DNA from 2 places in the Stenotrophomonas geniculata genome. Region 1 is predicted to be linked to the other one. Evidence: riboswitches for the same ligand, from Rfam matches in the RefSeq annotation. Region 1 holds a riboswitch; the other holds the start of a gene.
The links. A riboswitch is a leader RNA that binds a small molecule or an ion and turns the genes downstream of it on or off. The one in region 1 is predicted to bind glycine.

Region 1 (5,548 bases):
GACACCGCCTGCCCAGCTGCTGGCGATGCTGCCCTGTGACGATGAAGCCTCCGACACCGTCAGCGCCTCGCGCGCGGCCCTGCACCAGATCCTGCATGGCCGCGACGACCGCCTGGCAGTGGTGGTAGGCCCGTGCTCGATCCACGACCCGAAGGCCGCCATCGAGTACGCCCAGCGCCTGAAGCCGCTGCGCGACGCGCTGGCCGGTGAACTGGAAATCGTCATGCGCGTGTACTTCGAGAAGCCGCGCACCACGGTGGGCTGGAAGGGCCTGATCAACGATCCGGACCTGGACGGCAGCTTCAGGATCGACAAGGGCCTGCGCATCGCACGCGGCCTGCTGCGCGACATCAACAAGCTGGGCCTGCCGGCCGGTGTCGAGTTCCTTGACGTGATCTCGCCGCAGTACATCGCCGACCTGGTGGCATGGGGCGCGATCGGCGCACGCACCACTGAAAGCCAGGTGCATCGCGAGCTGGCCTCGGGGTTGTCGTGCCCCGTCGGCTTCAAGAATGGCACCGATGGCAACGTGAAGATCGCCGCTGACGCGGTGGGTGCTGCGTCCAATCCGCATCACTTCCTGTCGGTCACCAAGCAGGGCGGCACCGCCATCGTGTCGACCACCGGCAACCCCGACTGCCATGTGATCCTGCGCGGCGGCAAGCAGCCGAACTACGACGCAGGCAGTGTTGCCGAGGCCTGCCAGGTGCTGGCCAAGGCCAAGCTGCCGGCGCGCCTGATGATCGACGCCAGCCATGCCAACAGCCTGAAGAACCCGGAGAACCAGCCGAAGGTGATCGACGACATCGCGGTTCAGCTGGAAGACGGCGAACAGCGCATCGTTGGCGTGATGATCGAGAGCCATCTGGTCGGTGGCCGCCAGGAACTGGTGGAAGGCCAGCCGCTGGTCTACGGTCAGAGCATTACCGATGGCTGCATCGACTGGGATACCACGGTGACGGTGCTGGAGCGACTGGCCGCGGCCGTGCGCGCCCGTCGCGACGTAAAGGTGTCCGAAGCCGCTTGAGTGCGGCACGTGTGTGGATGGCGGCCAGCGCCTGCGGGGGTGCGGCCGCGATCAGGGCCGGTCGGAGTTGGAGTCCGGCCCATCTGCACCGGCGATGCGCCTGGCGCTGCGCATGAGCGACAGCGCCAGGTACATCGCCGGGGTGGTGCAGGGTGCGAAGGGTAGCGCCGGGCCATGCCCGGCGAACACGCTATCGTTCAATGCACTTCGTCGTGGTACACGAACTTCGGCATTTCCCAGCGGTAGTGGATCGCCAGCAGGCGCAGCGCGAAGCCGCCGCCGAGGCAGCACAGGATTGCGGTGGCATCGGCCACGCCCCAGTGCAGCAGCAACAGGTAGGCCGCGCCGGTCAGCAGCGCGATGATCGCGTACAGCTCCTTCTGGAAGATGAGTGGTACCTCGTTGCAGAGGATGTCGCGCAGCACGCCGCCGAACGCGCCGGTCAGCATGCCGGCAATCAGCACGATGGGCATCGCATGGCCGGCTTCGCGCGCGATCGAGCAGCCGATCAGGGTGAAGGCGATCAGGCCCAGGCCGTCGAGTACCAGGAAGGTGCGGCGGAAGTGGTGCATCCAACGTGCGACCCAGGTGGCGATCAGCGCCGCGCATACGGTGAAGCCCAGGTACTCGGGATGCTTCACCCAGCCCAGCGGATAGTGGCCGAGCAGGATGTCGCGCAGTGAACCACCACCGAGGGCAGTGACGCAGGCGATCATGACCACGCCGAACAGGTCCATGCGGCGGCGGCCGGCGGACAGTGCGCCGGTCATGGCTTCGGCGGAAATGGCGATCAGGTAGATGACGGACAGCAGCATGGGACAGGCTCCGGGCGCGGTGGGGCCGGCCATGCGCGACTACCGCCACTGCCTGCGCAATGACGGGATGACGATGACCGGTGCCGCTCCCGCTGTCCTTTTGCCTGAGAGTTCAGCGGCATGGGCCGCGTGCCCCTTCGGCGGATCGTCCCGGGCGTGCCCGGTGACCTCTCTCCAGCTCGGCGAGTCGAATGCATGGTTGGTGGGATTCCAGCCCACCGGCCTGAGCGATCATGGGAGCCTGCGCCTTCGGCGGGCGCCAGCGCGGCGCCTCTCTCCTGCATTCGGCCGCCAGTATATCCGCTGCAGTGCAGCACGGCATAATCCGGGCATGGCCCCGTCCCTCCGCCCCTGGTTCCTGTACCTGCTCGAATGCCGGGATGGCAGCTATTACGCCGGCATCAGCACCGACGTGGGCGCGCGTTTCGCTGCCCACCAGGCCGGCAAGGGCGCGCGCTACACCCGGGCGCGGCCACCGCTGCGCGTGCTGGCCGTGCGCGAGTACCCGGACCGGGCCGCCGCGTCACGGGCCGAATGGCAGCTCAAGCAGCAGCCGCGCGAACGCAAGCTGGCCTGGCTGCAGGCGCCGGATCCCGCGCTTCTGTAGAGCCGAGCCCACGCTCGGCTGTTGTTGCTGCTGCCTGATGGTGAAGCCGAGCATGGGCCCGGTTCTACAGTAGATCCACGCCATGCGTGGATGCGGCTCGCACATGCCATGATCGCCCAGCCCTCAGCGCTGGAGACCCGGATGTCCACGATCGCCCTGCTGTTCGCTAAACGCCGTGGTTTGTCGACTACTTCCACATGGGGCGCTTCGACCAGCGCTGGGTAATCGTCAACGCACTGTGGTACCCGAAACCGAAGGCGCCGTAGAGCCGAGCCCATGCTCGGCTTCTGCAAACCGCGCGAAGTGCAGCCGAGCATGGCTCGGCGCTACAGGAGCATGCGTGCGGCCCTAGCGCTTCGGTCGCCGGTCGTCCTGGTCATCACCGAAGATGATGCGCGCGCTGCGCTGGTAGCTCCAGTACGCCACGGCCCAGTTCAGCAGCACCACGATGCGGTTGCGGAAGCCGATCAGGAAGAACACGTGCGCGGCCAGCCAGAACCACCACGCCAGCACACCGGACAGCTGCAGCCGGCCCAGGTGCACGATCGCAGCCATGCGGCCGATCGTGGCCAGGTTGCCGAAGTCTGCGTACTTGAACGGGCCGGGTTCGGGCTTGCCGTGCAGGCGCGCGCGGATCACCTCGGCCACGTACTTGCCCATCTGCTTGGCCGCGGGCGCCACGCCAGGCACCGGCTTGCCGTTGGCCTGGTTCAATACGGCCAGATCGCCAGCCACGAACAGTTCCGGGTGGCCAGACAGGGTGAGGTCGGGTTGCACCTGCACGCGCCCGGCGCGGTCCAGCGGCACCTCCAGCGTGCGCGCCAGCGGTGAAGCGGCCACACCGGCGGCCCACACCACCGTGCGTGCCGGCACGAACTGATCGCCGAGCCTGAAGCCTTGGCTGTCGATGTCGCTCACCGGAGTGCCGGTCAGCACTTCCACGCCCAGCTTTTCCAGCTGCCGGCGCGCCTTCAGCGAAAGCACTTCCGGGAACGAGGACAGTACGCGCGGACCGGCTTCGACCAGCCGCACCTTGGCACTGGCCGGGTCGATGTGGCGGAATTCATTGCGCAGCGTATGCCGCGCGATTTCAGCCAGGGTGCCGGCCAGCTCGACGCCGGTAGGGCCGCCGCCGACGATGGCGAAACTCAGCCACGCCGCCTTCTTTGCCGGGTCCGGTTCGGCCTCGGCGCGTTCGAAGGCCAGCAGCAGCTTGCGGCGCAGCGCGATGGCATCGTCCAGTGTCTTCAGGCCGGGCGCGTCATCGGCCCACTGATCGTTGCCGAAGTAGGCGTGGGTGGCGCCGGTGGCCAGCAGCAGGCTGTCGTAGTCCAGCGTGCTGCCGTCGGCCATGCGTATCTGCCGGGCCTGCTTGTCGATGGCCACCACTTCGCCCAGACGGACTTCCACATTGCGCTGGTGGCCGAGGATGTGGCGCAGCGGTGCGGCGATATCCGGGGCGGACAGGCCGGCGGTGGCCACCTGGTACAGCAGCGGCTGGAAGAGGTGATGGTTGCGGCGGTCGACCAGGGTGATGCGTATGCGCTCGCGGGCCAGGGCGCGGGTGGCCCAGAGACCGGCAAAACCGCCGCCGACAACAACCAGGTGGGGAACGCGCTCGCGACTCATCGACTCACTCCAGTGGGGGCATTGGGGGAAGCGCTTGGCATCTTCGCATGATGGCCCCCTGTCACGTCAGCGCCCGCGTGAATCGGCGATACTCGGGTTCAGGCAACGGCCCGTGAGGAGCCCATGAGCGAACCGGAAAAGCGCATCGCCCTGTTGATCGACGCCGACAACGCGCCGGCCTCGAAGATCGACGAGGTCCTGGCCGAAGTCGCCCGCTACGGTGTGGCCAACGTGCGCCGCGCCTATGGCAACTGGAAGAGTCCGCGGTTGAAGGGCTGGGAGGCGGTGCTGCACGAGTACGCGATCCGTCCGATCCAGCAGTTCGCCTACAGCAAGGGCAAGAATGCCTCGGACATGGCGATGGTGATCGACGCCATGGATCTGCTGTACGCGCGCAACCTCGATGGTTTCGCCATCGTCTCCAGTGATGCCGACTTCACTCCGATGGTGATGCGCCTGCTGACCGACGGCGTGAAGGTGTATGGCTTCGGCGAGAAGAAGACGCCCGAGCCATTCGTCAACGCGTGCTCGAAGTTCACCTACCTGGAAGCGCTGGGCCAGACCCACGCCAGCGTGCCGGATACCGAACAGGCCTCCAGCGAACAGGCCTCGAACGAGCCGGTAGCCAACGACGATGCGCGGCCGCGCAAGAGCGGTGCGGAAATGCGCAGCGACACGCGGCTGGTGAAGATGCTGCGCCGCGCGGTGTCCTCGGCCGAGGGCGAGGATGGCTGGTCGCACCTGGGGCCGGTTGGCAGCCAGATCGGCAACCAGGCTTCGTTCGATCCGCGCAACTACGGTTACGGCAAGCTCAGTGACCTGCTGGCAGCGATCGGGCTGTTCGAGCTGAAGAAGGACGGCAAGTCATCCTACGTGCGCGCGCTGCCGAAGAAGAACCGGTAGTGCCGGCCGCTGGCCGGCAACGCCGGATGCAAGATCCCGCATCCGGCACGCACACACCCCACCCGATCAGGCGTATCGTTGCCGCTCGCATTGCCAGCAAGGAAAATCCGCATGTTGAAGATCTGGGGCCGCCGCAATTCCAGTAACGTCCGCAAGGTGCTGTGGTGCGCCGAGGAGATCGGCCTGCCGTATGAATCCATCGAAGTCGGTGGCAGCCACGGCGGCACGCAGACGCCGGAGTACCAGGCGATGAATCCCAACAGCCTGGTGCCGGTGATCGAAGACCACGGCCTGCCGCTGTGGGAATCGAACGCCATCGTGCGCTACCTGAGCGCCCGCTACGCGCTGGGCACCCTGTACGCCGAAGACCCGATGGAGCGTGCCCAGGCCGAGAAGTGGATGGACTGGAGCACCTCGCGGATGGCGCCGCTGTACACCGACCTGATCTGGGGCATCATGCGCACCGCCCCGGCCGACCGTGACGAATCGCGCATCAATGCCGCCATCGTGCGTGCCGGTGACTACCTGGCGATGGCCGATGCCACGCTGGCCAAACAGCCGTGGCTG
Region 2 (5,548 bases), 690 kb from region 1:
GCATGGGCTCGGCTCTACAGCAGGCATACATCCGCCGTGCCATCCTGATCGCGTGGGCCGCCAGCGGCCCGTCGACCGGGAGTACCGCATGCTGCGCAGCCGTCCTTTCCTGATGTTCACCGGCCAGGCCGAGGCCGCCCTGGCCCTGTACGCCGAAGCCTTCGCCGATTTCCGCCTGCTGGCAATGCAGCGCCATCCGGACGGCGCCGGTGCCGGCGTGCCCGGGCAGGTCCGCCAGGCCATCTTCCTGCTGGGCGGCACCCACTACCTGTGCTTTGACAGCCTGGACGTGCACGACTTCACCTTCAGCCCGTCGATCTCGCTGTTCGTCGAGTGTTCCGGTGCCGAGCAGTTCGAGCGCGCCGCGCGTGTGCTGGGCGAGGGCGGCCACTGGTTGATGCCGGTGGGCGACTATGACTTCAGCAACCGCTACGGCTGGGTGCAGGATCGCTTCGGCGTGTCGTGGCAGTTGAGCCTGGGGCAGATGCCGGACCCGTGATCGGATGTTTGTGGGTGTGGACTTTGGTCCACACACCCTCATGAAAACGGCCCGCTTGCGCGGGCCGTTCTCTTTACCGATGCAGCGAGGAATCAAGCCTCGACTTCATCATCCTTGTAGGCATCGACCGGAATGCAGGCGCACATCACGTTCTTGTCGCCGTACACGTTGTCCACGCGCGCCACCGGCGGCCAGTACTTGCTCTGCTTCAGGCTGGCCAGCGGGAATGCAGCCAGTTCACGCGGGTAGGCGTGGGTCCACTCGCTGGCGGTCACCGCGGTGGCGGTGTGCGGCGCGTTCTTCAGCGGGTTGTCCTCGCGGTCCAGGCGGCCGTCTTCGATCGCGGTGATCTCCTCGCGGATCTGGATCATCGCGTCGATGAAGCGATCCAGCTCGTGCAGCGATTCGCTCTCGGTCGGCTCGACCATCAGCGTGCCAGCCACCGGGAAGCTCAGGGTCGGTGCGTGGAAACCGAAGTCGATCAGGCGCTTGGCCACGTCCTCGGCGCCGATGCCGCTGGTCTTCTCCAGCGGGCGCACGTCCAGGATGCACTCATGCGCCACCAGGCCGTTGCGGCCGGTGTACAGGGTCTTGAAGTGCGGTGCCAGGCGCTTGGCGATGTAGTTGGCGTTGAGCTGCGCGACCTGGGTGGCCTTGCGCAGGCCTTCGCGGCCCATCATCGCGATGTACATCCAGCTGATCGGCAGGATCGAGGCGCTGCCGAAGCTGGCCGCGCTGACCATGCCGACCGGGCCGTTGTCACCCAGCTTGCCCGGCAGGAACGGCGCCAGGTGCTCCTTGACCGCGCACGGGCCAACGCCCGGGCCGCCACCGCCGTGCGGGATGCAGAAGGTCTTGTGCAGGTTCAGGTGCGAAACGTCCGAACCCCACTTGCCCGGCTTGGCCACGCCGACCAGGGCGTTCATGTTGGCACCGTCGGTGTACACCTGGCCGCCGTGCTTGTGGATGATCTCGCAGATCTCCACCACCTCTTCCTCGAACACGCCGTGCGTGGACGGGTAGGTCATCATGATCGCGGCCAGGCGGTCGCTGTACTTCTCGGCGTTGAGGCGGATGTCCTCGACATCGACGTTGCCGTTGGCATCGGTCTTGGTCACCACCACCTTCATGCCGCACATCTGTGCCGAAGCCGGGTTGGTGCCGTGTGCCGAATCCGGGATCAGGCAGATGTCACGGTGATCTTCGCCGCGCGAACGGTGGTAGGCGCGGATCGCCAGCAGGCCGGCGTACTCGCCCTGCGCGCCGGAGTTCGGCTGCAGGCTGACCGCGTCGTAGCCAGTGCATTCGACCAGCATCGCTTCCAGCGTGTCGATCAGTTCCTTGTAGCCCAGCGCCTGGTCGGCCGGCACCAGCGGGTGGATCTGCGAGAACTCCGGCCAGGTCACCGGGATCATCTCGGCGGTGGCGTTGAGCTTCATGGTGCACGAGCCCAGCGGGATCATCGTGCGGTCCATCGCCAGGTCCTTGTCGGCCAGCGAACGCAGGTAGCGCAGCAGTTCGTGCTCGCTGTGGTGGGTGTTGAACACCGGATGGGTCAGGAACGCGGACTGGCGCAGCAGGCCGGCCGGCAGCGCGTCGGCGGTGCTGGCATCCAGCGCGTCGACGTCCAGCGAAGCACCGAACACCGCAGCCACGGCGACGATGTCGGCGCGGGTGGTGGTCTCGTCCAGGCTGATGCCGACCGAGTCGCTGTCGATTGCGCGCAGGTTGTAGCCGGCGGCGCGGGCCTTGGCATGGATCTCATCGGCGTGCACGCCGGTGACATGCAGGGTGTCGAAGAAGTCGCCACCAACCTGCACGCCGGCATTGCGCAGCGCTGCGGCCAGGATCGAGGCCAGGCGATGGGTGCGGCGGGCAATGCGGGTCAGGCCTTCCGGGCCGTGGTAAACGGCGTACATCGAGGCCATCACCGCCAGCAGCACCTGCGCGGTACAGATGTTGGAAGTCGCCTTCTCGCGGCGGATGTGCTGCTCGCGGGTCTGCAGGGTCAGGCGGTAGGCCGGGTTGCCCTGGGCATCGACCGAAACACCGATCAGGCGGCCCGGCATCGAGCGCTTGTAGGCGTCACGGCAGGCCATGAAGGCGGCGTGCGGGCCACCGAAGCCGAACGGCACGCCGAAACGCTGGCTGTTGCCGACCACGATGTCCGCGCCCCATTCGCCCGGGGCGGCCAGCAGGGTCAGGGCCAGCAGGTCGGTGGCCACGGCCACCAGGCCGCCGCGTGCGTGCACGGCATCGACCAGCGCCTTGTAGTCGCCCACCTGGCCGAAGGTATCCGGGTACTGCAGCAGCAGGCCGAAGGCTTCCGCTTCCAGCGCTTCGGCCGGGGTGCCGACGCGCAGCACGATGCCCATGGGCTCGGCGCGGGTACGCAGCAGTTCCAGCGTCTGCGGATGCACGGCGTCGTGCACGAAGAAGGTGTCCGACTTGGACTTGGCCGAACGCTTGGCCAGGGTCATCGCTTCAGCAGCGGCGGTGGCTTCGTCCAGCAGCGAGGCGTTGGCGATTTCCATGCCGGTCAGGTCGGCGCACAGGGTCTGGAAGTTGATCAGCGCTTCCATGCGGCCCTGCGAGATTTCCGCCTGGTACGGAGTGTAGGCGGTGTACCAGGCCGGGTTTTCCAGGATGTTGCGCAGGATCACGTTCGGCGTGTGGGTGCCGTAGTAGCCCTGGCCGATGAAGCTGCGCAGCACGGTGTTCTTGTCGGCGATCGCACGGATCTTCGCCAGTGCCTGTACTTCGGTCATCGACTCCGGCAGCGCCAGCGGTGCCGGCGACTTGATCTTGGCCGGTACGATGGCATCGGTCATGCCATCCAGCGACGCGTGGCCGACGACATCGAGCATCTGCGCGATCTCGGCGTCGTTGGGGCCGATGTGGCGCTCGACGAACGCGTTGTGGTGCTCGAGCTCACGCAGGGAAGGGGTGTTCTGGGACATGGCGAAGGATCCGTCAGGAAAGGGCACACGCACGGGCACAAGCCGCCGGTCGGCGGTCTGCGGGGCGCCCCTCTGTCCTTTTGCCTGAGAGTTTAAAAGCGCGGAAAACCGCAGCTTCGTGCCCCTTCGGCGCCGGATCGAACCGGTCTCTCCAGAGTTGTGTTACGGGTGGTATCGGGCCTGAGCGATTACGGGCGTTGCGCCTTCGGCAGCGGTGTTCCGCTTCTCCCACCGTGTTGCCCGCCGATTATAGCCCGTTGCGGGCCCGGCCAGCGGCCGCCGGTCGGTGCCGCCGCGCCTGAATGGCCGATGGCCCGGCCGTGCGTTTTGTGCAGTGCTGCATGGCATCAGGCGCAATCCCCACCTATGATGGGCGGATACCCGAATTCATCTGGCGCCGTCCCCGTTGTTGCGGGACCGGCGCCCGCCGTGCGTGCCCCGCATGGCCCTGCCGGACGCTTCCTCCATGACCGCCGCTGTTGCCCCTTCCACCCGCCGCATGGCCCTGCTGCTTGCCGGCCTGGCCATGTTCGGCCCGTTCTCGATCGACACCATCTTCCCGGCGTTCCCGCAGCTGGCCCAGCGCCTGGCGGTGGACGAGGTGGCGGTGCAGCAGACCATCAGCGTGTACCTGCTGTTCTATGGCCTGATGAGTCTGGCGCACGGCCCGCTGTCCGATGCCTGGGGCCGCAAGCGGGTGATCCTCGGCGGTCTGGTGGTGTTCGTCGGCGCCTCGGTCGGCTGCGCGCTGTCCACCGACCTGTCCACGCTGCTGGCGTTCCGCGCGCTGCAGGGCCTGTCGGCGGGTGTCGGCATGATCGTCGGCCGCGCGGTGATCCGCGACCTGTACCACGGCCACGATGCCCAGCGGCTGATGAGCCAGGTGTCGATGCTGTTCGGCATCGCTCCGGCCATCGCACCGATCATCGGTGGCTGGATCCTGCTCAGTGGCGCCGGCTGGCCGCTGATCTTCTGGTTCCTGGTGGTGTTCGGGCTGGTGCTGTTGGCGGCCACCGCGCGCTTCCTGCCGGAAACCCATGCGGTCGAGGCACGGGTGCCGCTGTCGCCGCGCGTGCTGCTGCGTGACTACGTGCGCATCGGCTTCAACCCGCGCTTCCTGCGCCTGGCGCTGGCCGGCAGCATCGGTTTCGGCGGCATCTTCCTGTACATCTCCTCGGCACCGGTGTTCGTGATGCAGCACCTGCACCTGGGCGAGGGCGGTTTCGCCTGGTTGTTCATCCCCACCATCGGTGGCATGACCACCGGCTCGTTCCTGTCCGGGCGCATGGCCGGGCACACCACGCCCACACGCCAGGTCGCCATCGGTTTCAGCCTGTGCGCGCTGTCGGCGCTGCTGAATGTCGGCTACGTGGCGCTGTCGCCGCAGTTCGTGCTGCCGTGGGCGGTGCTGCCGATCTTCCTGGGCGGCATGGGCATGGCCCTGATCTTCCCGATCCTGGCCTTGGCGGTGCTGGACATGTACCCGCACCAGCGCGGCCTGGCCTCGTCGCTGCAGGCCTTCGTGCAGCTGATGATCAGCACCGTGGTGGCCGGCGTGGTGTCGCCGCTGCTCAGTGCCAGCCCGCTGCACCTGGCGCTGGGCCAGGCCGCGTTCTTCGGCGCCGGATTTGTTTTCTGGTACTGGGAACACCAGCGTGAACGCGCGGCGCAGGCAGCCTGCACGGGCCATTGAGCAGTGCGCAGGGGTAGGGCAGGCCGCGATGCCCGTAACGCTTGCGGCGAGGAACGACCGGACTAGGCTGGGGACTCCAGCCAGCCGGTGCGTGGATGCACGACAGCCAGCCGATCCGATGTCGTTGCATGAGGTTCCCCCATGGCTGCGCAGCAGACCTATCGCCTGTTCGAGGTGGCGCTGAAGGAGCGCCGCGTTCTTTCCCCTTCCCTGGACCGCATGGTGTTCACTGGTGCCGACGTGGCGCGGATGAAGACCGAAGGCCCGGACCAGCGCATCAAGGTGTTCTTCCCCTTGCCCGGCCAGGACGTGCCGCAGGTGCCCAGCGGCGAGGACTGGTATCCGCGCTACCGGGCGCTGCCGGACGACCAGCGCCCGCCCATGCGCACCTACACC

Region 2: linked by a shared signal. The riboswitch ahead of gcvP (aminomethyl-transferring glycine dehydrogenase) and the one ahead of RI032_RS11090 (trimeric intracellular cation channel family protein) in region 1 are both predicted to bind glycine.

What each region holds. Positions count from the first base shown of each region.
Region 1 is NZ_CP140571.1:2,390,962-2,396,509, forward strand. Features, by position in the region: gene RI032_RS11085 (3-deoxy-7-phosphoheptulonate synthase) at 1-1,027, shown strand, start outside; gene RI032_RS11090 (trimeric intracellular cation channel family protein) at 1,225-1,842, opposite strand; glycine riboswitch at 1,927-2,030, opposite strand; glycine riboswitch at 2,044-2,133, opposite strand; gene RI032_RS11095 (GIY-YIG nuclease family protein) at 2,174-2,449, shown strand; partial or broken gene RI032_RS11100 (nuclear transport factor 2 family protein) at 2,620-2,715, shown strand; gene RI032_RS11105 (NAD(P)/FAD-dependent oxidoreductase) at 2,798-4,078, opposite strand; gene RI032_RS11110 (NYN domain-containing protein) at 4,202-4,981, shown strand; gene RI032_RS11115 (glutathione S-transferase family protein) at 5,093-5,548, shown strand, end outside.
Region 2 is NZ_CP140571.1:3,083,833-3,089,380, forward strand. Features, by position in the region: gene RI032_RS14095 (VOC family protein) at 89-499, shown strand; gene gcvP (aminomethyl-transferring glycine dehydrogenase) at 592-3,459, opposite strand; glycine riboswitch at 3,522-3,624, opposite strand; gene RI032_RS14105 (multidrug effflux MFS transporter) at 3,926-5,152, shown strand; gene RI032_RS14110 (siderophore-interacting protein) at 5,294-5,548, shown strand, end outside.